One region of the Nocardia sp. NPDC059229 genome, then DNA from elsewhere that is predicted to be linked to it. Evidence: riboswitches for the same ligand, from Rfam matches in the RefSeq annotation. Region 1 holds a riboswitch; each other region holds the start of a gene.
What was found. A riboswitch is a leader RNA that binds a small molecule or an ion and turns the genes downstream of it on or off. The one in region 1 is predicted to bind magnesium.
Positions count from the first base shown of each region.

Region 2: linked by a shared signal. The riboswitch ahead of ACFXHE_RS08835 (MgtC/SapB family protein) and the one ahead of ACFXHE_RS13175 (NRAMP family divalent metal transporter) in region 1 are both predicted to bind magnesium.
Region 3: linked by a shared signal. The riboswitch ahead of ACFXHE_RS02670 (hypothetical protein) and the one ahead of ACFXHE_RS13175 (NRAMP family divalent metal transporter) in region 1 are both predicted to bind magnesium.
Region 4: linked by a shared signal. The riboswitch ahead of ACFXHE_RS16525 (hypothetical protein) and the one ahead of ACFXHE_RS13175 (NRAMP family divalent metal transporter) in region 1 are both predicted to bind magnesium.

Region 1 covers NZ_JBHZAK010000004.1:402,459-408,225, reverse strand. The annotation lists gene ACFXHE_RS13175 (NRAMP family divalent metal transporter) at 86-1,858, opposite strand; M-box (ykoK) riboswitch at 2,200-2,378, opposite strand; gene ACFXHE_RS13170 (DUF6636 domain-containing protein) at 2,566-2,991, shown strand; gene ACFXHE_RS13165 (xanthine dehydrogenase family protein molybdopterin-binding subunit) at 2,976-4,055, opposite strand; gene ACFXHE_RS13160 (PucR family transcriptional regulator) at 4,084-4,854, shown strand; gene ACFXHE_RS13155 (hypothetical protein) at 4,862-5,110, shown strand; gene ACFXHE_RS13150 (hypothetical protein) at 5,171-5,524, opposite strand; gene ACFXHE_RS13145 (amidase) at 5,655-5,767, opposite strand, start outside.
Region 2 covers NZ_JBHZAK010000002.1:538,426-544,192, forward strand. The annotation lists gene ACFXHE_RS08810 (TetR/AcrR family transcriptional regulator) at 1-44, shown strand, start outside; gene ACFXHE_RS08815 (SRPBCC family protein) at 104-613, opposite strand; gene ACFXHE_RS08820 (TetR/AcrR family transcriptional regulator) at 674-1,294, shown strand; gene ACFXHE_RS08825 (ArsR/SmtB family transcription factor) at 1,291-1,632, opposite strand; gene ACFXHE_RS08830 (MFS transporter) at 1,720-2,940, shown strand; M-box (ykoK) riboswitch at 3,013-3,188, shown strand; gene ACFXHE_RS08835 (MgtC/SapB family protein) at 3,390-4,103, shown strand; gene ACFXHE_RS08840 (hypothetical protein) at 4,100-4,345, shown strand; gene ACFXHE_RS08845 (nitrate/sulfonate/bicarbonate ABC transporter ATP-binding protein) at 4,359-5,744, shown strand; gene ACFXHE_RS08850 (SDR family NAD(P)-dependent oxidoreductase) at 5,680-5,767, opposite strand, start outside.
Region 3 covers NZ_JBHZAK010000001.1:560,601-566,367, reverse strand. The annotation lists gene ACFXHE_RS02690 (VWA-like domain-containing protein) at 1-854, shown strand, start outside; gene ACFXHE_RS02685 (DNA polymerase domain-containing protein) at 917-1,879, shown strand; gene ACFXHE_RS02680 (DUF3558 family protein) at 2,140-2,664, shown strand; gene ACFXHE_RS02675 (DUF3558 domain-containing protein) at 2,664-3,176, shown strand; gene ACFXHE_RS02670 (hypothetical protein) at 3,274-3,687, opposite strand; M-box (ykoK) riboswitch at 3,968-4,146, opposite strand; gene ACFXHE_RS02665 (magnesium transporter MgtE N-terminal domain-containing protein) at 4,250-5,590, shown strand; gene ACFXHE_RS02660 (NRAMP family divalent metal transporter) at 5,587-5,767, shown strand, end outside.
Region 4 covers NZ_JBHZAK010000006.1:225,396-231,162, reverse strand. The annotation lists gene ACFXHE_RS16530 (ABC transporter permease) at 1-858, opposite strand, end outside; gene ACFXHE_RS16525 (hypothetical protein) at 895-1,680, opposite strand; M-box (ykoK) riboswitch at 2,036-2,220, opposite strand; gene ACFXHE_RS16520 (MFS transporter) at 2,300-3,538, opposite strand; gene ACFXHE_RS16515 (BTAD domain-containing putative transcriptional regulator) at 3,623-5,767, opposite strand, start outside.

The sequences.
Region 1 (5,767 bases):
TCGAAAACGTGAGCTTCATCGAAAACGGCCGCAGCCCAAGCGCATCGGTGACGATGTGCAGGAACTGCGGCCGCGCCGTGGTTGATCAGCCGCCGATCGACTGGAAGATTTTGACGCCCACCAGGATCACCGCGAGCAGCAGGTAGCCGCGCAGGGCGAACATGCCCACCGTGCGCGCCGTGGAGAACGCCGGTCGCGCCAGGGTGTCGAGCGCGGGGGTGCGCCAGGTGTCGCGGTCCGCCTCCAGAATGGCCTTGCGCTCGGCCTTGGTGAGGCGAGTGGAGTCCAGCTCCTCCACCTGATCCGGATCCAGTCCGCCGAGCTCGGCCGCGGTCCGCTCGGCCCGGCGACGCCGGCCGCGCTGCCAGGCGATGAGCATGCCCGCCCCGCCCAGGACGCCGACCAGCGCGCCGGCGCCGAAGCCGATTTCGAGGGTCGTGGTGGTCAGGTCCGGGAAGAAGGTGGCCGCGGTCAGCGCGAGCGACAGCAGCACCAGCGACCAGACGATGACCCCGGCGACAATGTTCTGCCTGACCGTGTTCACCCACGGGCCGAGCACGGCCTTGTCATTGCAGAGCAGGACCAGGAACACCGTCGCCGACGGCAGCAGCACCCCGGCCAGCGCCTGCACCCCCTGGGTCAGCAGGCCCAGAACGTGATCGGGGCTGAACGACACCGCGGCGGCGACGCCGAGCAGTGCCGCGTATCCGATATAGAAGGCCGGCGCCTCGGAGACCTTCCAGTGCAGCGAGTGCCGCCGGCCCAGGGTGTCGCCGAGGGCGTAGGTGGTGGCCAGGCCGACGGCGTTGGCGCCGATGAGCGAGGCGTCCAGCAGCAGGATTGCGAAGAGCGCGCCGGCGGTGGTGCCCACGTGGTCGTGCAGCGCGTGGGCGACGGCCCCGGCATCGGTGAAGCTGCCGGCCGCGGCCGTGCCCGCGAGGCCGAAAGTGGTCGCCGCCATGATGGCGACCGCGCCGACCATGACCACGACGATGCCGACCCACAGGTCGATGCGCTCGTAGCGGATCCAGCGGGGAGTGATGCGCTTGTCGACGATATTGGACTGCTGGAAGAACAGCTGCCACGGCGCGACCGTGGTGCCCACGATGGACACGATGAGCAGTAGCAGCGTCGAGTTCAGCCCGCCCGGGAATGACGGCAGGAATCCGTGCGCGACCTGAGATGCCTTGGGGTGCACCAGGAATGCCAGCGGGAACATGACGATGTTCAGCGCGATCAGCCCGAACAGGAACCGCTCCCAGCGCCGGAACGAACCGCCGGCCACCATGGCGAACAGCGCGACCGCGGCCAGCGGCACGGCGATGCCCTTGGGCAGCCCGAAGTAGTTGAGCGCCATGGAGACACCGATGAACTCGGTGACGATGGTGAGCGCGTTCACGATGAACAGATCGCCGACGCTGAACGCGCCCCAGAACTTGCCGAAGCGGTCGAAGATCAAGCGCGCGTGGCCGACTCCGGCGACCGCGCCGAGACGGACCACCATCTCCTGGTTCACGTAGAGCACCGGGATCAGCAGCACCAGGGTCCAGACCAGCGCCATGCCGTAGTTCTGTCCGGCCTGCGCGTAGGTGGCCACGCCACCGGCATCGTTGTCGCCGACCATGACGATCAGGCCGGGCCCGATGATGGCCAGCAGCATGCGGAAGCGCTGGCGGCGGGAACGGCCTTCGAGGGTGTCGTGCCGGCCGATGGAGCCGAGCGCGCCGACGATGTCGCCGACGTGCGCGCTGTCCATGACGGCGCCGGTGGGGTGGACGTCGGCGGCGGGCCGGCCGGCTGCGGCGGGCACGGCGACGGTGGAGGTGCGGCGGCTGGAGCCGTTCGCGAAGAAGGCCATGGCCTGTCCCTCGCTTTCGATCATCAGATGTGCGGGCGTGCGGAATACGCCCGGCCGCCGAGCGAGTTCGGGCACGGATCGGCCGGCCCGGGGCACGCGCGGGCTACTGACCGGCGGTGGAACGCCGGGCACGCCTGTGCGGGAAACGGGTCAGCCGGTGACCGGAATGCGGCAAGCCGGGGACGTCAGAAGAGTGAAATCCGTACTCGGATACGGACTATCGCCGGAACTCATTGTTCGTCCCTCACCTCCTTGCCGCCGGGACGTACGTGGACGTCACTACATCGGGTGTCGCATCGCGCGCGGCAAGAGGGATCTGGGCCCCGCACGACGGCGTGGACCCTGCACCCCTCTCGTCAGAGCTTCGGCACTGCACGACGTATCCGGGGGCTCGCGGCCCGGGAAGCCACTTCGGATCACCCCTTAATCCGGGGTGATCTGTCCTAACCCTGGGCGTCTCTCGACGTCGTCGGATCAGTGGCCTGTGTTCGTACAGGAGCCTCGCCTAGCGAGGTGCTGACTGGGCAATGGTGAGCCCGGTCGTTCCGCTTGTCAAATCCGGGCCGGTCGGTTCCTCGTAATCCATTGTGCCCCAACCCGGTTCGGGCACGGCCACTCCGTGGCAATCATTCATGGTCACCCGGTCCGTTATCGCATCCGGCGGTGGCGACGATCAACCGGTCAACCTGCCGAACCGGGGAGTCGACATGCAATTTCCGATCCGTGCCCTGACCGGGGCCGCCGCCCTGATCGCCGTGTCCACGCTGGGCCCGGCGATCGCCCAGGCGGCACCGCCCGACTTCGTGCGGTTCCGCACGCCGTCGGGAAATATCGGCTGCATCGTCTCCGCGACCACCGCGGCCTGCGAGATCTCCGAGCACGACTACGCCACCCCGCCCCGGCCGGAGAACTGCCACCTCCAGTACGGCGACCGCCTGGTCCTGGAGAGCACCGGCGTCGTCGACTTCCACTGCCACGGCGACCGTCTGGTCGAATCCACCGCGGCGGTCCTCGACTACGGCACGAACATCACCGTCGGCGGCCTCACCTGCCTGAGCACGACCGACTACGTCGAATGCGCCGGGGCGGGCCACAGCTTCCGCCTCTCCCGGCAGGCCTACACCATCCACTGACGGGCACTACGGCTTTCGATAGTGCGTGAGCAGGGCCAATTCGCGTCGGCGGCGTGCACGCTGCGCAGGATGCGCAGTTCGCCGGTATCGGGATCGACCGCCACCTGGAACAGCTGCGCATTGAAGGCGACCGAGCGGGGCGTGCCGCCCCAATGTCCGTCCGCGGCAAGGGATTCCCCGGACTCGGCCGACAACGTGTGCAGCGCCTGCAGGGAGATGCGGCGATTGCCGCAGCGCACCGAGTCCGCGCCGAGCTCGCAGTCCTCGGCGGCAACGCCGAGATGTGTTGCGGCGGTGGCACACAAGGTGGCGGCGAGCTTGCGCGCCGCGTACAGCACCGCCTTGCCTGCCACCACGGTGCCGGTGGACCCGAACGCGCCCGTGTCGTGGCGGACCACATCGGTATCGGACTGGCGGATGGCGACGCGGTCGGGGACGGTGGCCAACTCCTGTGCCGCGATCTGCCGGTGCACGGTCGTGGTGCCGTTGCCGAATTCCGCGGTGCCCACGGCCAGGTCGTAGCAACCATTGGGCAGCAATGTGATCCGGGCGTCGGCGTAGTGTCCGCCGGGTGGTCCGGTGGCGATCATGGACAGGGCGGCGCCGCTGCCGGTCAGCCAGCCCGCCGGGGCCGGCGGGAACGGTTCGGCCAGGGCCCGGCGGATGATGCCGAAGCACTGGTCCAGGCCGTAACTGGCGATGTGCAGATCCTCCTCGTGGCCGCCGGGGTTGACCATGGGCTCGCCGGGGCCGATCATATTGCGCTCGCGGAACACCAGCGGGTCGAGGTCGACCCGGCGGGCCAGCTCGTGCATCACCGACTCCATGGCGAACACCACCTGCCCGAGCCCGTAACCCCGGAAGGCCCCGGCCGGAACGGTATTGGTGTAGACCGAATACCCGTCGACCTTCCTGCTGGGGCAGCGGTACACCGCCATCGACTCACCGACGGCGTGGAAGAGCACCGCCGGACCGTGGTTTCCGTATGCGCCGGTATTGGAGACCACCCGCGCCTGCAGGGCCGATAACCGGCCGTCCGCGCGGGTGCCCGCCTTGATGTGCACCGACGGCAGCACCCGGTAGTCGACGCGGATGCGCCGGTACCGCGACCGGACGCTGGCGGAGCGGGACGAACGCGACCGTGCCGCAACGGAGTTCGTGCTCCGGATGAGCGCACCCCAGACGGGTTCCGTTGCGACGGAGGTGGATTCGCTCGGTGTTGCCGAGCCCGGCCCGTACCGGATGCTGTGCGCGACCGTCGCGCACCGCGATCCCGCGGCCGCCGCCGGCGCCCTGCGCGAACTGGTGGCCCAGTTGAGCGATGCGCCGACCCCGATCGCGACCGACGGCGACCAGGCATTCGCCCTCATCCCCGACCGTCCCGATCTGCTCGACCGCCTGCGCGCGGCCCACCCCACGGTCGCCGCCTGCGACCCGAATGCGACTCTCGCCGTGGGTATCTCGACCGCGTCCGGGCTCGCCGACCTCCCCGATGCCCGCATCCGTGCCACCCATGCCCGGCGCGCCGCGCACACCCTGCGCTCCGGCGTCACCGCCGCCGAGGATCTGGCCACCCTGCACGAACTCCTGGCCGGTGTTCCCGAGCCGATCCGCGACGCCTATCGCACCCGGGTCCTGGGTCCCCTGCTCGAACAGGACGACTCGCACGCGGCCCTGCGCGCCACCCTCATCGCCTTCCTCGACCACAACGGCTCCTGGACCCGCACCGCCGAAGCCCTGTACCTGCACGTCAATACGGTCCACTACCGGATCGAACGGATCGAACGCCTGACCGGGCGCGATCTGTCCCGCCTCGACGATCGCATCGATCTGCGGGCCGCCCTGATGGCGGCCGGTGCATGATCGGTCGGTGTCCGAACTCAACAAGCACAATGTCGTCTACTTCGAAAGTGCCACCATGCGAGGGCTCTACGCCGCTCTCGACGAATGGCAGCAGGCCAACAATCATAGGTTCCTGTCGCTCGGCATCCAGCAGGATAACGGGCTCTTCTGCTGCATTGCCCTGACCAATCCCGCCGAGGTGGTCATCACGAGCGCCGACGGCCACAATCACGCCGCCGTCAACCGATTCGGCCTGCTTTCCGTCACCTCCGACTAGCCGATCTTTTTCGGTTCAGTAGTTCAGTAGTTCAGTTCCGGGTCGTGGCCGGGTGACCGGTCACGACTCGACTCCACGCCGCTTCTGCCACGAACTGACCTGCCGTGGACGCCATTCCCCGCGGACCAGAGGGTTGTGCCCCTGCCGCCCGGCGCGCTGCTCCCGCTTGAATTCGCGGAAATATTCGAAGCGGATCATCAGCAAACCCGAGACGATGAGCACCGCGGTCGCGATCGCGCCCAGTATCGCCCAGCCGTGGTAGCCGGACGCGGCGGCAGTGAGTGTCATGCCGAGGCATGCGATGCCGAGCAGGCACAGCACCAGAGCTGGGCCTTCGCCCGGGTCCTCGATGGCGTCACCGGGATGCGGATGCCAGTGCTCTCCGTTCGACTTGACCGCCGTCACCCTGACCATGTCCCTACCTCCCTCGAACCGAGAAGACTCTTCACCTGTAGTCCAGAATGCACCCGGTGTTGTGGCTACGTGCGAGTAATGTCCTGAAATTTCGGAGAGAATGCCTGATTCTCAGGCGTCATTTCAGGAATCATCCCAGCAATCGGCCCTCCGTCGGGAGGTGGATACGCGGGAAAGGCTGTTCGGATTCGAGGAGATACGCCAGTTCGATAAGGGTCCGTTCGTCGCCGTGCGCACCGGAGA
Region 2 (5,767 bases), on a different contig from region 1:
TGGTGGAGACCATCGACGCCTATCGCGGCGTGTATCGCGGCTGACCCGGGCGGTCCGCCCCGCCCGGATCCGCGTGCGGCGCAGCGGGTTCGGTTCCGGCCGGTCAGGCGGCCGGCACCGCGGTGTGGACGCGGTCGAGTGATCGGCGCAGTATGCGCACCCAGGGTGACCATCGGGCGGGTGCGGCGGGCGGGTGCCCCATTTCCGTCGCGGCGCGATCGAGCAGTTCCTCGAGCACCGCGTCGTGCAGCCAGCGGATGGCGAGGCTCCACAGCAGCCGGCCCCGTGGCGTGCGAGCCCGCGCGACGACGAGATGCCTCATCACGCAACCCCGTTCGCCGCGATCGATGATCTCGAAGGTGTGCGTGCCGGCGAAGGGCATGCCCGGCGCGAAGGTGAACTCGACGGCGCGGCCGGGTTCGTACGCGGTGCAGACGTAGCGGATGCTGCCGTGCCCGCCGTCGGCGCCGACCTGCAGCGGCCGGTCCAGGATCAGGGCCGGCCAGTGCTCGCCGGGCCAGAGCGGATTGCCCGGCTCGGCCACCGCGTCGAGCAGGGCACCGGCCCGCTGCGCCGATACCGGCAGTTCTCGCTGGTGAATGTTCCAGATCATCGACTCACCCGTTCCGTACGGTACCGTATGTTCTGATTCCATACGGTACCGTACGGAGCTATGGCGGAGAAGAGGCGACGGCTCAGCCGAGACGATTGGGTCGCGGCCGCGCTGGCGGCGCTCGGCGAGGGTGGCGTGGGCGCGGTCGCCATCGAACCCCTGGCCGCGCGGCTGGGCGCGACCAAGGGCAGCGCCTACTGGCATTTCGCGAATCGGGACGAGCTGCTGGCGGCGGCTCTGCAGCGCTGGGAGCACGAGGAGACCGATGCGGTGATCGCGCTGGTGTCGGCCGAACCCGATCCGGCGGTCGGGCTGCGGACGCTGCTGGGCGCGGCGCTGGCGCATCCGCAGGAGAAACTCGCGGTACTGCTGGCCGGGGCGACGGATCCGCTGGTGGAGCCGGTGCTGACCCGGGTCACCGTGCGGCGCATCGAGTATCTGGCGGAACTGTTCACCCGGCTCGGTTTCGCCGACCCGGTGGCGAAACATCGTGCCGCACTGGCGTATTCGGCATATCTGGGCACAGGTCAGCTGTGGCGGACGATGCGTGGCACGCTACCGGCCGACCAGGCGGCCTGGGAGTCCTACGTCGACGAGATCTGGCGGGTGCTGACCGCCCCGGGTCCGACCGGGCACGAACCGGCGCCGGACAGCGCGGAGTCGCCGCGGGATTCGGGCTAGGCGCTCAGGGCCGCACCGCGGCCGTGGGTGAGGACCAGGTCGAGCAGCCCGGGGAAGCGGGCCTCGAGGTCCTCGGCACGCAGCCGGTTGAGGCGGCGGGTGCCCTCGTCGCGCTGACGGATGACGCCGGCTTCGCGCAGGGTTCTGAAGTGCCCGCTCTGGGTGGATTTGCTGATCGGCAGGTCGAAGGTGGTGCAGGCCAGTTCGCCGTTCTCGGCGGCGGCCAGGCGGGTGACGATGGTGAGCCGGACGGGGTCGGCGAGGGCGGCCAGCACGGTGGTGAACCGCAGTTCGTCGCGGGCGGGGTGAACCAGTTCGGTCGCGGTTCGGCTTGCCATGGCGTCCAGGCTAGTCCACATGTTCACAAAATCCGAACATCCTGTTATGTTCGGAATTATCGAACATGTCTGTGCCGGGAGGACGCCATGACCGTCGAGCAATCCACCACAGCCCCCGAGGACGTTGCCGCACCGCAGGATTCACCGCCCGGGAGCGGTGCGCGGTTCTGGGGCACCGCCTACACACTGCTGATCCTGTTGACCGGCACGAATGTGGCCACACCGCTGTATCACGGCTACGCGCATCGGTTCGGGTTCTCACCGCTGGTGATGACGCTGGTGTTCGCGGTCTACATGGGGGTGCTGATTCCCGCGCTGCTGATCGCCGGTCCGGCCTCGGATGCACTGGGGCGGCGCCGGATTCTGCTGCCCGCGCTGGCCCTGGCGGCGCTGGGCACGCTGGGTTTCGCGCTGGCCACCGATGTGGTGTGGTTGTTCGCGGCCCGCATCCTGCAGGGGCTGGCGGTCGGTGCGGCCTCGGGCGCGCTCACCGCCGCGCTGACCGAGCTGGAGCCGCACCGTGACCGCCGCCGCGCGGCCCTGGTGTCGGCGGCGGCCTCGGCGGGCGGCATGGGCCTGGGCCCGGTACTGGGAGCTGTTCTGGCGCAATATCTTCCGGCTCCGTACGTGACGCCGTTCGTGATGGAGCTGGCGCTGCTGGTCCCGGCCGCGGTGGCGGTGGCGGCGCTGCCCGAGACCGCGGCGGTCACCCCGTGGCGGCCACGGCGGCCGAGTATCCCGGCCGGGATGGGTGCGGTCTTCGCGGCCGCGGGCACGGGCGCGTTCCTGGGTTTCGCGGTGGTCGGCGTCTTCCTCACGCTGATCCCGACCTATGCCGCGACCCTGTCGGGCAGTGCGAATCTGGTGGTCGGTGGCGCGGCGGCCGCGCTGCTGCCCGCGGCGTGGGCGGTGGCGCAGCTGGTGGGTTACGGCAAACCCGAACGGGCCCTGGACTTCACGGGATTCCCGCTGCTGGCGGTGGGTCTGGTACTGCTGGCGGTCGCGGGCGCGGTCTCCTCGCTGCCGTTGCTGTTGTTCGCAACGGTGCTGGCCGGGGCCGGTCACGGCCTGGCGTTCCTGTCGGGATTGACCGCGATCAATGCGGCCGCGCCGGCCGATCGGCACGCCGATGTGCTGTCGACCTATTTCGTGATGGCCTATTGCGGCAGCGGCGGCCCGGTCATCGGTGTCGGCCTGCTGGCGGGCGCGACCGGTTTGCTGGCTGCGGTGCAGATCTTCGCGGCGGTGGTGGCGGTGCTGTGTGTGGTGCGGCTGGTGGCGCGGGTCGCGGTCGAGGCGCGACGCTAGCGGGAGCGCGAATGCGACGGCGCTCACGTCGGGTTGCCGATCGCGGCGGGCGGGTGTTTACTTTTGGTCGCAAGGTGCCGTCGTTAGCTGAGGCTCCTTCACGGATACAGGCCGGCGATCCCGAACGTCGAGAGACGCCCCGGATCAGGACAGGTTTCCCCGAGCTAAGGGGATGCCCCGACCGGCTCCCGCCACCCGTGGCGGGTTTACGCCGTGGAGTGCTGAAGGTCTTACGAGGGGTGGTACCCGTACCGGCGATGTCGCGCCGGTCCCACTCCCCTGGCATGCGTACGTGTGGCGTCGAGGAGGTGGTGGTCGTGCCCGATGGACCGGATCGAGTTCCGTTAGCCAATCGTTCACTCGGCGTCACTCCTGCACTCTCCTGGCCGCTACCCGTACCCCGGTAGCGTCCGAGTCCGGAGTGCGCCGTCCTCCGCTGGGAGATCGAGATGACCATGTGGGAAATGCTGCTGCGGCTCGGCACGGGTGTCGGGTTGGGCGCGGTGATCGGGTTCGAGCGTCAGTTCCGGGCCCGGATGGCCGGACTGCGCACGAATTCGCTGGTCGCCGCCGGGGCGACCTTGTTCGTGCTGCTGTCCGCGCACGGCTTCAACGGCGCCTCGGCGGATCCGACTCGTGTTGCGGCGCAGATCGTTTCGGGTATCGGCTTCCTGGGCGCGGGTGTGATCCTGCGCGACGGGTTCAATATCCGCGGCCTGAACACCGCCGCGACGCTGTGGTGTGCGGCGGCGGTGGGTGCGCTCGCGGGTGCGGGCATGTATTCGACCGCGGTGGCGGGCACGGTGGCGGTGGTGGTGGTCAATACCGCGCTGCGCACGGTGGCGCGCACGGTGGATCGCCCCGGTGTCGACGAGGTCGAGGCGCAGGAGGCGTTGTACGGCTTCCACGCCGACACCGACGACGCGCACGAGGCGCATGTGCGGGCGCTGCTGGTGCAGTCGCTGACGCGCACCGATTTCCGGCTGGTGTCGATCTCGAGCCACGACACCTCCCCGGGCCGGGTGCAGGTGCGGGCGGAGTTGACCGGTGACCGCCGCGACGACCGGCAGATGGAGGCCGCGGTGAGCCGGTTGAGCCTGGAGCCGTCGGTGACCAGTGTCGGGTGGCGCACGGTGCCGCTGCGGGCGGAGGCCGAGGAGTGAACGCCGCGCTGCGGTCGTATCCGTCGCGCGGGGTGCTGGATCGGCCGCGGTCGCGGTGGGCGGATGCGGCGGTGTTCGCCGCGGTGACGGGTCTGGGCGCCTACATCGCCGACGCCACCCGCGACGGCGACTGGCCGCGCATCCTGGTCGGCGTGCTGGCCATGAGCGCGTTCGTCGTCGGGATCAATCGCCTGTTCTGGCGGCGGCTGTACGCGCTGGCGCAGCGCCGCTACTCCCTGTGACGTGGAGGATGTCATGACCGATACCGTTGCCACCGGCCAGGTTCTGATGGATCTGACCGATATCGACATGTCCTTCACCGGGGCGTCCGGGGAGCGGCTCAACGTGCTCGATCAGGTGAATCTGCAGTTGTGCCAGGGCGAGATCGTCGCGTTGCTGGGCCGGGCGGGGTCCGGGAAATCGACGCTGCTGCGGTTGATCGCGGGGCTGCTGGCCCCGACCGGCGGGCAGGTCCGGTACCGAGAGCAGCCGTTGCGGGGCGCGAATCCGGGTGCGGCGCTGGTGTTCCAGTCCTTCGCGCTGATGCCGTGGCTGACGGTGCAGGACAATGTGGAGCTGGGGCTGGCGGCGCGCGGGGTGGCTCCGGCGCAGCGGCGGCAGCGGGCGCTGGACGCGATCGACCGGATCGGCCTGGACGGGTTCGAGACCGCCTATCCCAAGGAGCTGTCGGGTGGTATGCGGCAGCGGGTCGGGTTCGCGCGAGCGCTGGTGCTGGAGCCGGATCTGCTGCTGATGGACGAGCCGTTCTCGGCGCTGGATGTGCTGACCGCGGAGAATCTGCGCACCGAACTGGTGAATCTGTGGTCCACCGAGGACTTTCCGACCAAGTGTGTGTGCATCGTGACCCACAACATCGAGGAGGCGGTGCAGCTGGCGGATCGAGTGGTGGTGCTGGGGTCGAATCCGGGGCGGATCATCGCCGAGATCACGGTGGAGCAGCCGCGCCCGCGCAGCCGCCGCACGCCGGGGTTCGAGACGCTGGTCGATCAGATCTACGGTCTGCTCACCGGCCGTGACACCGAAGTCGCTGCGGCCCCGGCGGATACGTTGACGCCGTTCGCGGTGCCGCTGCCGGATGCCTCGGTCGGCGGGATCGCGGGTCTGCTGGAGCTGGTGTACGGCAGCGACGGCCGCGCCGACCTGCCGGTGGTGGCCGACGAGCTGAATTTCGAGCTCGACGACCTGATGCCGCTGGTCGACGCGGCGGCGCTGCTGGGTCTGCTGCTGGTGGAGTCCGGTGACGTGATGCTGACCAATGTCGGGGCGAACTTCACCAATGCCGACATCCAGTCCAGCAAGGCGATTTTCGCCGCGCAGGCCCGCCGGCGGGCCCCGCTGGTGCGCACCATCTGCTCGGCGCTGGTGGGCAGCAGCGATCAGACGGTGCGCGCCGATTTCATTCTCGACCTGCTGCGGCGCGGCTTCTCCGACGACGACGCCCGCCGCCAGTTGGAGCTGGCCATCGACTGGGGCCGCTACGCCGAGTTGTACGACTACGACACCGATTCCGGCCGCATCACCGCCGATCCCGCCGCCGATCTGCGCGCGTCCCGAGTCACACCATCGCCGACGGGATCACCGTGGTCAGGCCACCGTCGACGAGCAGGTCCTGACCGGTGATGTAGGAGGCGTCCGCGGAGGCC
Region 3 (5,767 bases), on a different contig from region 1:
AGGGGGCAGTGCTGCCGTCGACGCTGGGGTTGGGCTCCGGTGAGCTCATGGAGGACTATCTGCGTCAGTTCCGCCTCGGGCCGCGCACCGCGGACCTGGCCTGGCTGGACTGCGGCAGTGGCGCCGACGGCCTCGACCGGGAGTGGGAACTGGGGCCGGACGGCGCGGACGGACTGAGCGAACAGGAACGCGACGCCGTCCGATTTCGCGTGGCACAGGGCATCATCGCCCGTCCGGGGCACGCACCCGAGGGGTGGCGCCGGTGGGCGGAGGAGGCGGTGCACCCGCCGCAGCCGTGGCGGGATCTGCTGGGAGCGGCGATCCGCTCGGCGGCTTCCGCCCCAGGCGCCGGCGCGGACTACAGCTACGGGCGGCCCGCGCGGCGCTCGGCCGGAGTGCCCGGCGTCGTCCTGCCGAGCCTGCGGCGCACCCCACCCCGCGTCACCGTGATCATCGATACCTCGGGGTCGGTCAGCGACGCCGAACTGGGCAGCGCGCTGCTCGAAACGGCAGCCATCGCCCGGACCGTGGGCGGCCGCCGTGACCTGGTCACCGTGCTGTCGTGCGACGCCGCGGCCCGGATCGCGGATCCGCTGTGCCGTGCCGAGGGCATCCCGCTGATCGGCGGCGGGGGAACGGATCTGCGCACCGGCTTCGCCAAAGCGCTACGTGCGCAACCTCGTCCGGATGTGGTCGTGGTGCTGACGGACGGTCAGACGCCGTGGCCGGCCGCCCGCCCCGCGTGCCGCACGGTCGTGGGCTTGTTCCGCCGGGACCCCGTCTGGCGGGAAGACGATCCGGAGTACGTACCGGACCGCCCGCCCGCCTGGGCAAGGGTCGTCGATATCGGGTGACGGCGCGGACTGCCACGGCCGGGATGGTTGACGGCGGTACGGGTGTGGCGCATGGTGGGCCGATGGGCGATGACGTGCGGGCCGGGCTGAAGTTCTCCAGTCTCGACAGTCCCTTGTTCGACGGGGCCGAGGCCACCAAGGGCGATTTGATCGACTATCTGGAGGCGATCGGGGAGCGGATGGTGCCGTCGTTGCGGGAGCGGCCGCTGTCGGTGGTGCGGGTGCGGCCGGGGCAGGAGCCGTTCATGCAGAAGAATCTGCCCAAGTACACACCGGAGTGGGTGCGGCGGGTGACGCTGTGGGCGGGCAGTTCGAAACGGGAGGTGTCCTACGCGCTGTGCGATGACGTGCGGACGTTGCTGTGGTTCGGGAATCAGCGCGCGGTGGAGTACCACGTGACACTGCTGTACGCGGAGGGTCTCGCCGACTATTCCGGCAGCCCAACGCATCTCGTGCTGGATATCGACCCGGCGCCGGATCAGCCCTTCGCTCAGGTGGTCGGGGCCGCGCAGCTCATTCGGGAAGCGCTGGCGGCGGACGGGCTGGCGGGCGCGGTGAAAACCAGTGGCTCCAAGGGCGTGCACATCTTCGTCCCGGTCGTGCCGGGCGTCGATCTCGAGGATGCCGCGGCGGCGACCCGGGCGATCGCCGCGCGCGCCGAACGTCTCGATCCGCAGCTCGCCACCACGGCGTTCATTCGAGAAGACCGGGGCGGCAAGGTCTTTCTCGATTCGACCCGCGCCGGCGGCGCGACGGTGGTGTCGGTCTACAGCCCGCGGATCCGCCCGGGCGCGACCGTCTCGTTCCCGGTCGCCTGGGCGGACCTGCCCGACGTCGACCCGCACGACTTCACGATTCGCACGGCGGCCAAGATGCTCGGCGACCGCGATCCCTGGGCCGAGGCCATGCCCGAACCCCAGTCTCTCCCAGCCGATCTCATCGCCGAGGGGCACACCATCCCGGTGGCGCGGGTGCAGGCCATGCACGAGGGCAAGCGCCGCGCCCGCGCCCGCCGGGAGAACTGACTCGGGCCGCCGCGTCCCGGGTCAGCAGGTGCTCGTCGGCGTCGTACTGGATGAATCCGCATGTATTCGAGAAAGGGCACGCGGAAATAGGCGAGCGCCGGGGGTGTCGCCGAATACCGGAAAGAGTTACGAGCGTCGGCGCAGGATTACCCCTTGATCCGGAGAAATCTGTCCTAACCCTGGGCGTCTCTCGGCGCACAATGTGTCCGCGGTGTCGCCGATCGCATGATTCGGGCGGTTCGCCTACGCTGGTCGGCGTGATGAGAGCGGTGGGCGCGGTGGCGGGGATCGCCCTGATCGGGGCGGCGATCGCGGGCTGCGGCGGCTCGTCGAATCAGCAGGCGGCCCCGGCGACGACCACATCCAAGGCGGCGGTGATGCCGGCACCGAACACCATCGGACTGTGCGGCGGGGTGGCCGATGCCGATGTCGGCCAGGCGACCGGGCTCAATGGGCTGCAGCGAGTGGCGGTGAATCCGCTGGGATGCGCGTGGCAGCGGCCCGCGGGCGGTGACTACGCGGTGGTATTCCACTGGTTCCGGGGCAGTCCGCTCGCGGACCGCCGGACCCGGATCACCGACGCGCGCCCGTCCGACGTTCAGGTGGCCGGGCAATCCGGCATCGAATGGCAGGGGCCGCAGTCGTGCGAGGTGGCACTTCCGTTCGGGGACAGCGATTTCATCGATTGGTCCGAGCGGGCCGCGATCACCGAGACCGCCAAGGAGCCCTGCAAGGGACTGGAACAGCTGGCGGCGTCCACTCTGACGAAGGCTGGGCAGGGGTAATGCGTAGGGCTCGAACACGAATCGCCTTGGCGGCCTTACTGATCGCCGCACTCTCGGGGTGCTCGCAGGGCCCGAAGGAATCACCCGTGCGCGCCGCCGACGCCCCGAACCTGCTGGCCGGCTGCGGCCCGCTGGAGGATCAGAAGATCGCGAGCAACCTGCACGTCTCGGGCATCGAGCAGCAGAGCGCCCCCACCATCTGCAACTGGACCGCCACCAGTCCGAACGGCGGTGCGGTCGACATCACCTACGCCTGGCTGGAGAACGACACCTTGAGCCGTGAGGTCCAGATCGCTGACCAATTCGGTTATCAGGTCGAGCGTTTGGTGATCAAGCACTTCGGCGGCATGTACTGGCGTGACCCGAAGGATCCGAGCACCTGCGCCGTGACCACTTCCGACACCGGCACTGTCACCTGGTGGGTCCAGAACCGCGACCACGCGGCGCAACCGGACCCGTGCGCGGGGGCCATGACTCTCATGCAGGCCACCCTCTCGGTAGACGGTGTGTGACCGTCCCGAACCTGCTGCCGGACAAGAAGACAGCGGCGGCGATGGTCGAGACACTCACCGCCGCAACGTGTTTCACCGATGCAATCGGACCCGCCCGCTAGACGGCAGGCGCCGCGTCGGCGGGAGCCGGGGTGGAGTCGGGCGCGGACAGGCGCTGGGCAAGGCCGATGCCGACCGCGATGGCGGCGGGTACGCCGGTCAGCACCAGACCGGCCGCCGCACCCAGCGGAATGCCGATGGCGGCGCCCGTGAGGCAGCCCGCGATGCCGGTCGGCACCGACATGACCGTGACGCCGGCGATGGCGCCGCCCGCGGCGCCAATGGCGCAACCGGCCGCGCCGCCGATGAGGGTGCCGATCAGGGTGCCCACCGAGGTGGCCAGACCGAACTGGTTGACCGCTGCGGAGAACGCGGCATCCTGGTCAGCCTGGCTCGCGACGGTCTTCAGCCCCGGCGCGGGCAGGCCCGGGGCGGGGACGGCGGCCAGGGTGTACGCGGTGATTTTCCTCATTGGCGAACCTCCGAAATTCTGGGTGGATGATTTCGAATGAGGGTGAAAAGGCCAGCACGTATTACACGGCCGCGTAATGGGGATACGCATCGTGCGTGGTGTGGTGAAAGGTCAGAGTCGTGTGGCGTGTTTTCACCCGCAAACGGGTGAGTGGAACCGATCACTCGGATACGGACTATCGCCGGGGGTCATGGGTCGTCCTCACCTCCTTGCGGCCGGAGCGCACGAGGGCGCTGACCAGGGTGCACACGAGGAGTCGCCACGCCAGCAGGCCGGAGGGCGAGCACCCCTCTCGTCAGAGCTTCGGCACTGCACGACGTATCCCCAATGAAAGGCCTTGGGAAGCCACTTCGGGTGACCCCTTAATCCGGGGAAACCTGTCCTAACCCTGGGCGTCTCTCGACGTCGTCGGATCAGTGGCCTGTGTTCGTACAGGAGCCTCGCCTAGCGAGGTGCTGATTGACGCCGCAAAGTCTGGCAGTAGAGGATTGATTCGTCAATTCGGACATGCAATGTTCGCCCGTGGCCGCCGGAATTCCGGGTCGCCGAGTCAGGAGCGCATATGACCGAACCCACAGTATCGTCGAAGCCGGAATCGGTTGCGACGGTGCATCTGTCGCAGTTGCTGAAGGCGCCGGTGATCGCCGCGTCGGGGGAGACCATCGGCCGGGTGGACGACCTCATCGTGCGCCTGCCGGGTGGCGACGCCTATCCGCCGGTGATGGGCGTGGTCGTCGGGATGGGTGGGCGCGATGTGTTCGTCTCCGCCGAACGTATCCGGCTGTTCGAAGCCGATCGCATCGTCCTCTCGGTCAACAAGGTCGACCTGCGGTCCTTCGAGCGGCGTGCGGGTGAGGTGCTGCTGCGCGCGGACATCCTGGGTCACCGGCTGATCGATGTGGAGGCGGTGGAGCTGGTGCGCGCCTACGATGTCGAGCTCGATCGGGTCGGTGTGCCCGACGACTCCGGTTCGGGCTGGGTGCTGGCGCGACTGGACACTCGCCGCCCAGCGCGCCTTTTCGGGCTGATCAAGTCCGGCGGCGGTCACGCCTCCCGGGATTGGAAGGCGTTCGAGCCGCTGATCGGCCACGAGCAGTCGCTGACCCTGCGGCTCAGCAGCCGGTTGCGCGGGCTCAAGCCCGCTGAGATCGCCGACCTGCTGGAGGACGCGGACAAGCACGAGCAGGACGAGATCCTGGATCAAGTGCACGACGACCCTGAACTGGAGGCGGATGTCTTCGAGGAGCTCGACTCCGACAAGTCCAGCCGCCTGCTCAACGACATGTCCGATGCGGAAGTCGCAGCGCTGCTCGGGCGCATGCGCGCCGACGACGCGGCCGACTCCGTCATCGAGCTCAAGCAATCGCGCCGCCGGCGTGTGCTCGATCTGATGCCGCCCGGGCAGCGCGTCAAGGTCGTCACGCTGATGGGGTTCAATCCCGACAGCGCCGGTGGGCTGATGAACGTCGACTTCGTCTCGTGTCCGCTGGACGCTACGGCGGCACAGGCGCTTTCGGTGGTCTCCGCCGCGCACGCAGTGCAGCCGGAGGCCCTGCTGAAGGTGCACGTACTCGACTCCGGCCGGCTGGTGGGCGTGGTCTCGGTGATCGCGCTGCTGCAGGCCGACCCGGCGACGCCGGTCGCCGACCTGATGGACGACGATCCGGTGCGGGTCGCGCCCGACACCGATATCACCGACATCGCCCTGTTGATGGCCGATTACAACCTGTACGCCGTGCCGGTGGTGGACGACGCGGATCGGGTGCTCGGCGTGGTCACCGTCGACGATGTGCTCGAGGATGTCATTCCCGAGGACTGGCGGCGTCGTGAACCCGCGCCCCGGCCGGCCCGGCCGGTCACGACCGGATCCGGCGACGACTCGGACGGCGCGGCACGGCCATGACCAATGCCGAGGAAAACCGTTCCGCGAATCGTCGGTCGGCCGTGCTGGATTCGGCGCACCTGGGCGATATCGAGGGCGCGCTCGGCAAGATCAAGATCGGTGACATCGAGCATTCGCGCACGTTCAAGACCCGGATGCTGACGCTGCTGGCCATTATCGGCCCCGGGCTGATCGTCA
Region 4 (5,767 bases), on a different contig from region 1:
CGCACTTTCGGTGTGCTCCACCCGGAATCGCTCCGACCACGCCGTGAGCGGCCGCCAGAACACCACGTTCACCAAGACGATGGTGAGCACCATGACCAGCGCACCCACTATGAGATTGCCGACCTCGGCCTCGGAGGTGGCCGCCGCGATGAAGCTACCCATGCCGGGCAGCGCCTCGTCCCGGCCGGATACCGTGATGACCTCCGAGGCCGCGAGCATGAACCACGCGCCGCCGAAGCTCATCATGCCGTTCCAGATCATCGGCACCATGGCCGTCGGCACCTCCAGCTGCCACAGCCGCTGCCAGCGGGTGAGCCGCATCATGCGGGCCGCATCATCCAGCTCCCGGGGCATATTGCGCAACGCCTGGTAGTAGGCGAAGGTCATGTTCCAGGCCTGCGCGGTGAAGATGGCGAAGATGCACGCCGCCTCCGCGCCCAGGTACGAGCCGTGGAACAGGCCCACGAACGCGGTGACCGTGATCGAGACCAGGGCCAGCACCGGCACCGACTGCAGCACGTCGAGCGCCGGGATGAGCACCTTCTCGGCCCGTCGCGAGCGCGCCGCCCACTGGCCGACGATCAGCGTGAAGAGGATGGACGCCGCCAGGCCGATGAACATGCGCAGCGTGGTGCGGGCCGCGTAATAAGGCAGGTTCGCGGGATCGGTTGATACGGCCTCGGTTCCGGTATCCGGCGTCCAGGGCACCGACATGTCCCGAAACAGCCTCAGCACCAGCAGGATCAGCAGCACGCCCGCGCCGATGATCAGGTAGTCCACCGCTCGGAGCCGGCCGCGTGCCCGCGGCACCTCGGGAGTCGTCTTGGGGCGGTCCGGAATTGCCAATTCGAGAGTCATTGCTGTTCACCTCGCTCCGAGCGGCTTCGTCGCAACTCAGTTGGTCGATTCGGCGGCGACCGCGGGCGGTGCGGTCATGACGTTGTAGGCGTGCACGGCCGAGGCCAGCACCGCCGGTGCGCCGATGAGCAGGTTGAAAACCACGACGCCTATTCCGGCCCCGGCCACCGCGCCCTCGAGACAGCCGGTGACGGCGCCGGGAATCGCCAACGTGCCCAACGTCAATGCGCCGACCGCGAGACCCTGACCCGCGCCCAGCAGGACGCAGCCCAGCGGCGCTCCGATGACGGCACCCAGCAGCGTGCCCACCGCCAGGGCCACGGTGAGCTCGTTGTTGACATTCTGGAAGACGGTATTCATCCGATCCTCGAAGCTGTCGGGATCGGCAATCTGCTGTGCCGCAGGGTCTTCGGCTTGCGTCTGCGCGGCGGCGTGCAGCTCCGCGGCGATGCGTCGTTCCTCGGTGCTGACCGGTCGTGCCCGATCCGGGCGCGGGGTGAGGGTGGCGCTGTCGCCGTCGATGCGGGCGTCGATCGGGTACGTCGTGTCCTGCTTCGTGATGGTCAGCGGGATCGCCCCCACCACCACGCCCTGCGGGTCGAGGATCTGCAGCTGGTCGGTGGTGGTTCGGAGCGTGCCGAGGTCGGTGCGCAGCACCACCGATCGGTCCACGATCCGGGCGTCGCCGGACACGGCCTGAGCTGTCACAGCGTCGGCGAGCCGGACGTCCGGTCCGGGTGCCGCGGCCGAAGCGGCGGCAGGGGCGACCAGTCCGGCGGTGGTCATCGCCGCGGTGGCGAATGCGAGCAGGCGAATTCTCATCGGGATGTTTCCCCTCGGGATACCGCTGCCCGCATCGGTTTCCGGGCAGCGTCGAATACCGTCGGGCACGGTGGTGCCGACGGGTCGGATATATATGCGAATCTCCGAATTCATTCGTAAAATGTGCATGCGAATAGTCCGGTGCCGCGCGGGCGGCATCGTGATATCGGAGAATTACGTGCGTCGAAATATCGACGCGGTGTTGGTGTGCTGGCTAGCGGCCCGGACCGAGGCGGAGGGGCCGACCCGGAGATCCCGGGTCATCATCGGGTGCCATCGTGCTACCCGACCTCCTCACTGGTAGAACGCGATTCGTCAACGCACGGGGGAGGTCGCCCGGAACTCTCGGGGCGGACGCACACCCCTCTCGTCAGAGTTTTGGCACTGCACGACGTGTTCCGAATCGCAGTGTTCCGAATCGGAAAGCCACTTTGGATTACCCCTTGATCCGGAGAAATCTGTCCTAACCTTGGGCGTCTCTCGACGTCGTCAGATCAGTGGCCTGTGTTCGTGCAGGAGCCTCGCCTATCGAGGTGCAACAGGGAACCTAGTTAAAGACTCGTTAAAAGTCAAAACCGCGCCGGATTCGGCGGTCCGGTGGCTCCGACGATCACCATTCTCATTCTTCGACTGTGGCCGACGTCGCTGACAGGGCACCGGCACGCCGCGTCAGCTGCCGCCCGCCGATCATGACCGCGGCGATGGCGGTCACGCCGAGCAGCGCGCCCGTGACGAGGACGCCGGTCACCGATGTGAAGCTGACGATCACGCCGCCGGTGAGCGCACCGAGGGCGACGGCCAGGTTGTACATGGCGGTATTGAGGGCGGTCGCGGCCTCGGGATGGTCGGGGGCGGCCTGCAGGATCCAGGTCTGCACGCCGACCGGAATCGCACCGAATGCCGTGCCCCACACCAGCAGTGCTGCGATGCCGCTGACCGGTGTGGTCGCGATGAGCGGGAAGAGTGCGAGTGTCATCGCCAGCAGGGCGGCAGCGGCGACCAGGGCGCGCCGCGGGTCGCGGCCGGCGGCGGCGCCGCCCGCGAACGTTCCGGCCACGCCCGCCAAGCCGAAGGCCAGCTGCGCTGGCCCGATTGCCCCGGCGCCCAGACCGGAGATGTCCTGCAGCATGGGCCGGACGAAGGTGAATGCCGCCCAATGCCCACCCACCAGAAGGAAGGTGGCGATGACGCCGGCGCGGACGGCCGGTGTGCGCAACTGCCGCGCCAGGGCGCGGGGGCGGACCACCTCGGTGGCGGGCAGGGGCGGCAGCAGCAGCCGCAGCGCGAGGGCGACCACCGCGCCGAATCCGGCCAGTGCGGCGAAGGCGACGCGCCAGCCGCTCAGATTGCCGATCAGCGTCGCGGCCGGCACGCCCAGCACGTTGGCCGCTGTCGCACCGCCGAACGCGAGCGATATCGCTCGTGGAATGTGGTGCGCGTGAACCAGTCTGACCGCGCACGAGGCGGCCAGCGCCCAGAAGCCGCCGATGGCGATGCCGGCGACGGCACGTGCGGCGAGCAGGATCGCGAAGTCCGGTGCCAGCGCCGAGACCGCTGTCGCGGCCAGCATGAGCCCGATCAGCCCGAGCAGGACCGTACGCCGGTCCGATCTTCCGATCGCGACGGGCAGGGTGGTCGCGGCCGCCGCGGCCATGAGTCCGGGCAATGTGATCGTCAGTGCGACCGCACCGGGAGAGACGTCGAAGGTGTGACCGATGGGGGTGAGCAGGCCGACCGGCATGGCCTCTACGGTGACCATCGCGAAGGTGGCGGTGGATACCGCCGCGACGGCGAGCCAATTGCGGATCGGGGTTCCGGCGCCGGCGGATTCGTGGGTGGAAGCGATGGGGGCTGCCATTACTTCCACCTGCTCGTGTCGGATGAGGAGGTGGTGTTCGCCATGCTCGCAACACTTCCGGGCGGCGCTGATGCGACGCTGGTGTCAGCTGACAGCGCGCTGGTACAGGGCCTGCTCGAATAGGACGCTGACCTGGTCGCAGGGGGTGCGCCGGCCTTCGTTCAGGGCGGACAGGAATCGTTGCTGTCCCAGGGCTTTCCGGGCGAGGGCGTACGCCTGGCGTACGTCGGGACCGGGATTGCCGTTCGTGATGCGGCCGGTCACTTGGTCGATGGCTCCCAGCAGGCGCGCGGCCGGCTCGGGTGCGCCGATGGCGAGGGCGGCCAGCGCACAGCCGACGGCGACGACGGGGAGCAGTCGTGGTGCGGCGGTGGCGGCGAGGTCGCGGGCGATCTCGAGTTGCCTTGTCGCAATGCCGATTCGGCCCGTTCCGACCAGTGCGATCGCATAGTGTGTGCGCCCCAGGATTTCGTCGGTGGCCAATGCTGCGGCCGGACTGCGGTCGGCACCGCGCAGCGGACCGTCGTCGCCGAACAATCGACCGTACAGCTCGATCGCCGTGCCCGGTTCGCCTTGCCGCAGCGCCAGATCGGCCTCGGCGACGCGCAGCCACTGCGCCGTTCCCTCGGGCACCTGGGCATCCACCCACCTCCGGGCGGACGCGAGGTAGGCGGCGCCACCGTCCACGTCGTTCTCCCGCAGATGCAACTGTGCGGCGCGGCGCAGCACACCCACGACCTCCTCGGCCCCCAGGCCCGGGGTCAGCAGTTCGGCGGCCCGGGCGATGAGGGGAGCACCCGCGGCGAGCCCCGCGGATTCGATCCTGTGGTGGGCCAGGTGCAGCAGCGCCCGGCTCACCCCGCGCGGCTCGCCCAGACTCTCCAGCATGCTGATGGCCGCCTCGAGGTCGGCTACGCAGCGCTCGAACGACTCTGTGTCACCGCCGATTTCGTCCAGTGCGCGCAGCACCAGCGCATTGCCGCGCAACCAGGTGTCGTCGGCGGTGAGGCACTGGTTCAACAGCTCGCCGGCACCACGGTGCCGGTCGCGAAGTGCCAGCAGCAGCACGAAGATCGGATGCGGCGGCCGCGACTCGCCCATGGCGGTCCGCACCAGTTCATCGAATTCGCCTGAGCGATCGGGTATTTGGCCCCACCACAACGGCTCGTGGTACGCGGGCAGCTGGTGGGCGTAGCGGACGGCGAGAAAATCCGCGGCTCGGCCCGGCGGCGGACCCGCACCGAACAGCGCCAGCACCCGCGGTTGCCAGGCCAGGGCCTCGCCACGGAGCCCGCACAGCAGCCAATGCCAGATCAGGCCGCCGTACAGACCGACCGCACACTCGCCGTCCCCGGTGCGCACCGCCCATTCCAAGGCGGCCAGGCAGTTGGCGTGTTCGATGGTGAGCAGGCGCGTCGCCTGCTGCTGCCGCGCATCGAGCAGCCGCGGTGCCGCGTCCCGCACGAGAGCGAGGAAATGGCCGGCGTGGGCGTCCGCCAGTCGCCGGCTCTCGCCGGCCGCGTCCAATTCCGATGCGGCGTAGGCGCGAATCGTTTCCACCATCCGGTATCGCGCGCCGTCGAACTCGACGAGGGACTTGGCGACCAGCGCCGTCAGGGTATCCGCGGTGTCCTCGCCGCCGCATACCGTGAGGATGGCGTCGAGCGTGGCGCCATCGGCGAAGACGGCCAGCCTGCGCGCCAATTCGACCTCTGCACCGGTGAGCAGGTTCCAGCTCCAGGACACCACGGCATGCAGCGTGCGATGCCGGGCTGATACGTTGCGGCCGAGCGAGTCCAAGAGGCGGAATCGGTGGGGCAGCCGGTCGGCCAGATGACGTACCGGCAGGGCGTGCAGGCGGGCGGCGGCGAGTTCGATCGCCAGCGGCAACCCGTCGAGGCAGCACACGATGGACACGATATCGGCACATTCGGAGTCGGTCAGCCGGAAGTCCGGTCGCACCGCGCGGGCACGGTCCACGAATAGCTGGACGGCGGCGGATTCGGCGGCGATCTCCACCGATGCTCCGGGCTCCGGCACCGCCAAAGCCCTTACCGGGTACAACTTTTCGCCGTCGATGCCGAGCGGCTCACGACTGGTGGCCAGCACGGTCAGCAGAGGAAAGTGGCACAGCAGGAACGCGGCCAACTCGGCGGCCGCGTCGATCACGTGCTCACAGTTGTCCAGGATCACCAGCATTCGGCGCTGCCCCACGGATCGGTGCAGCAC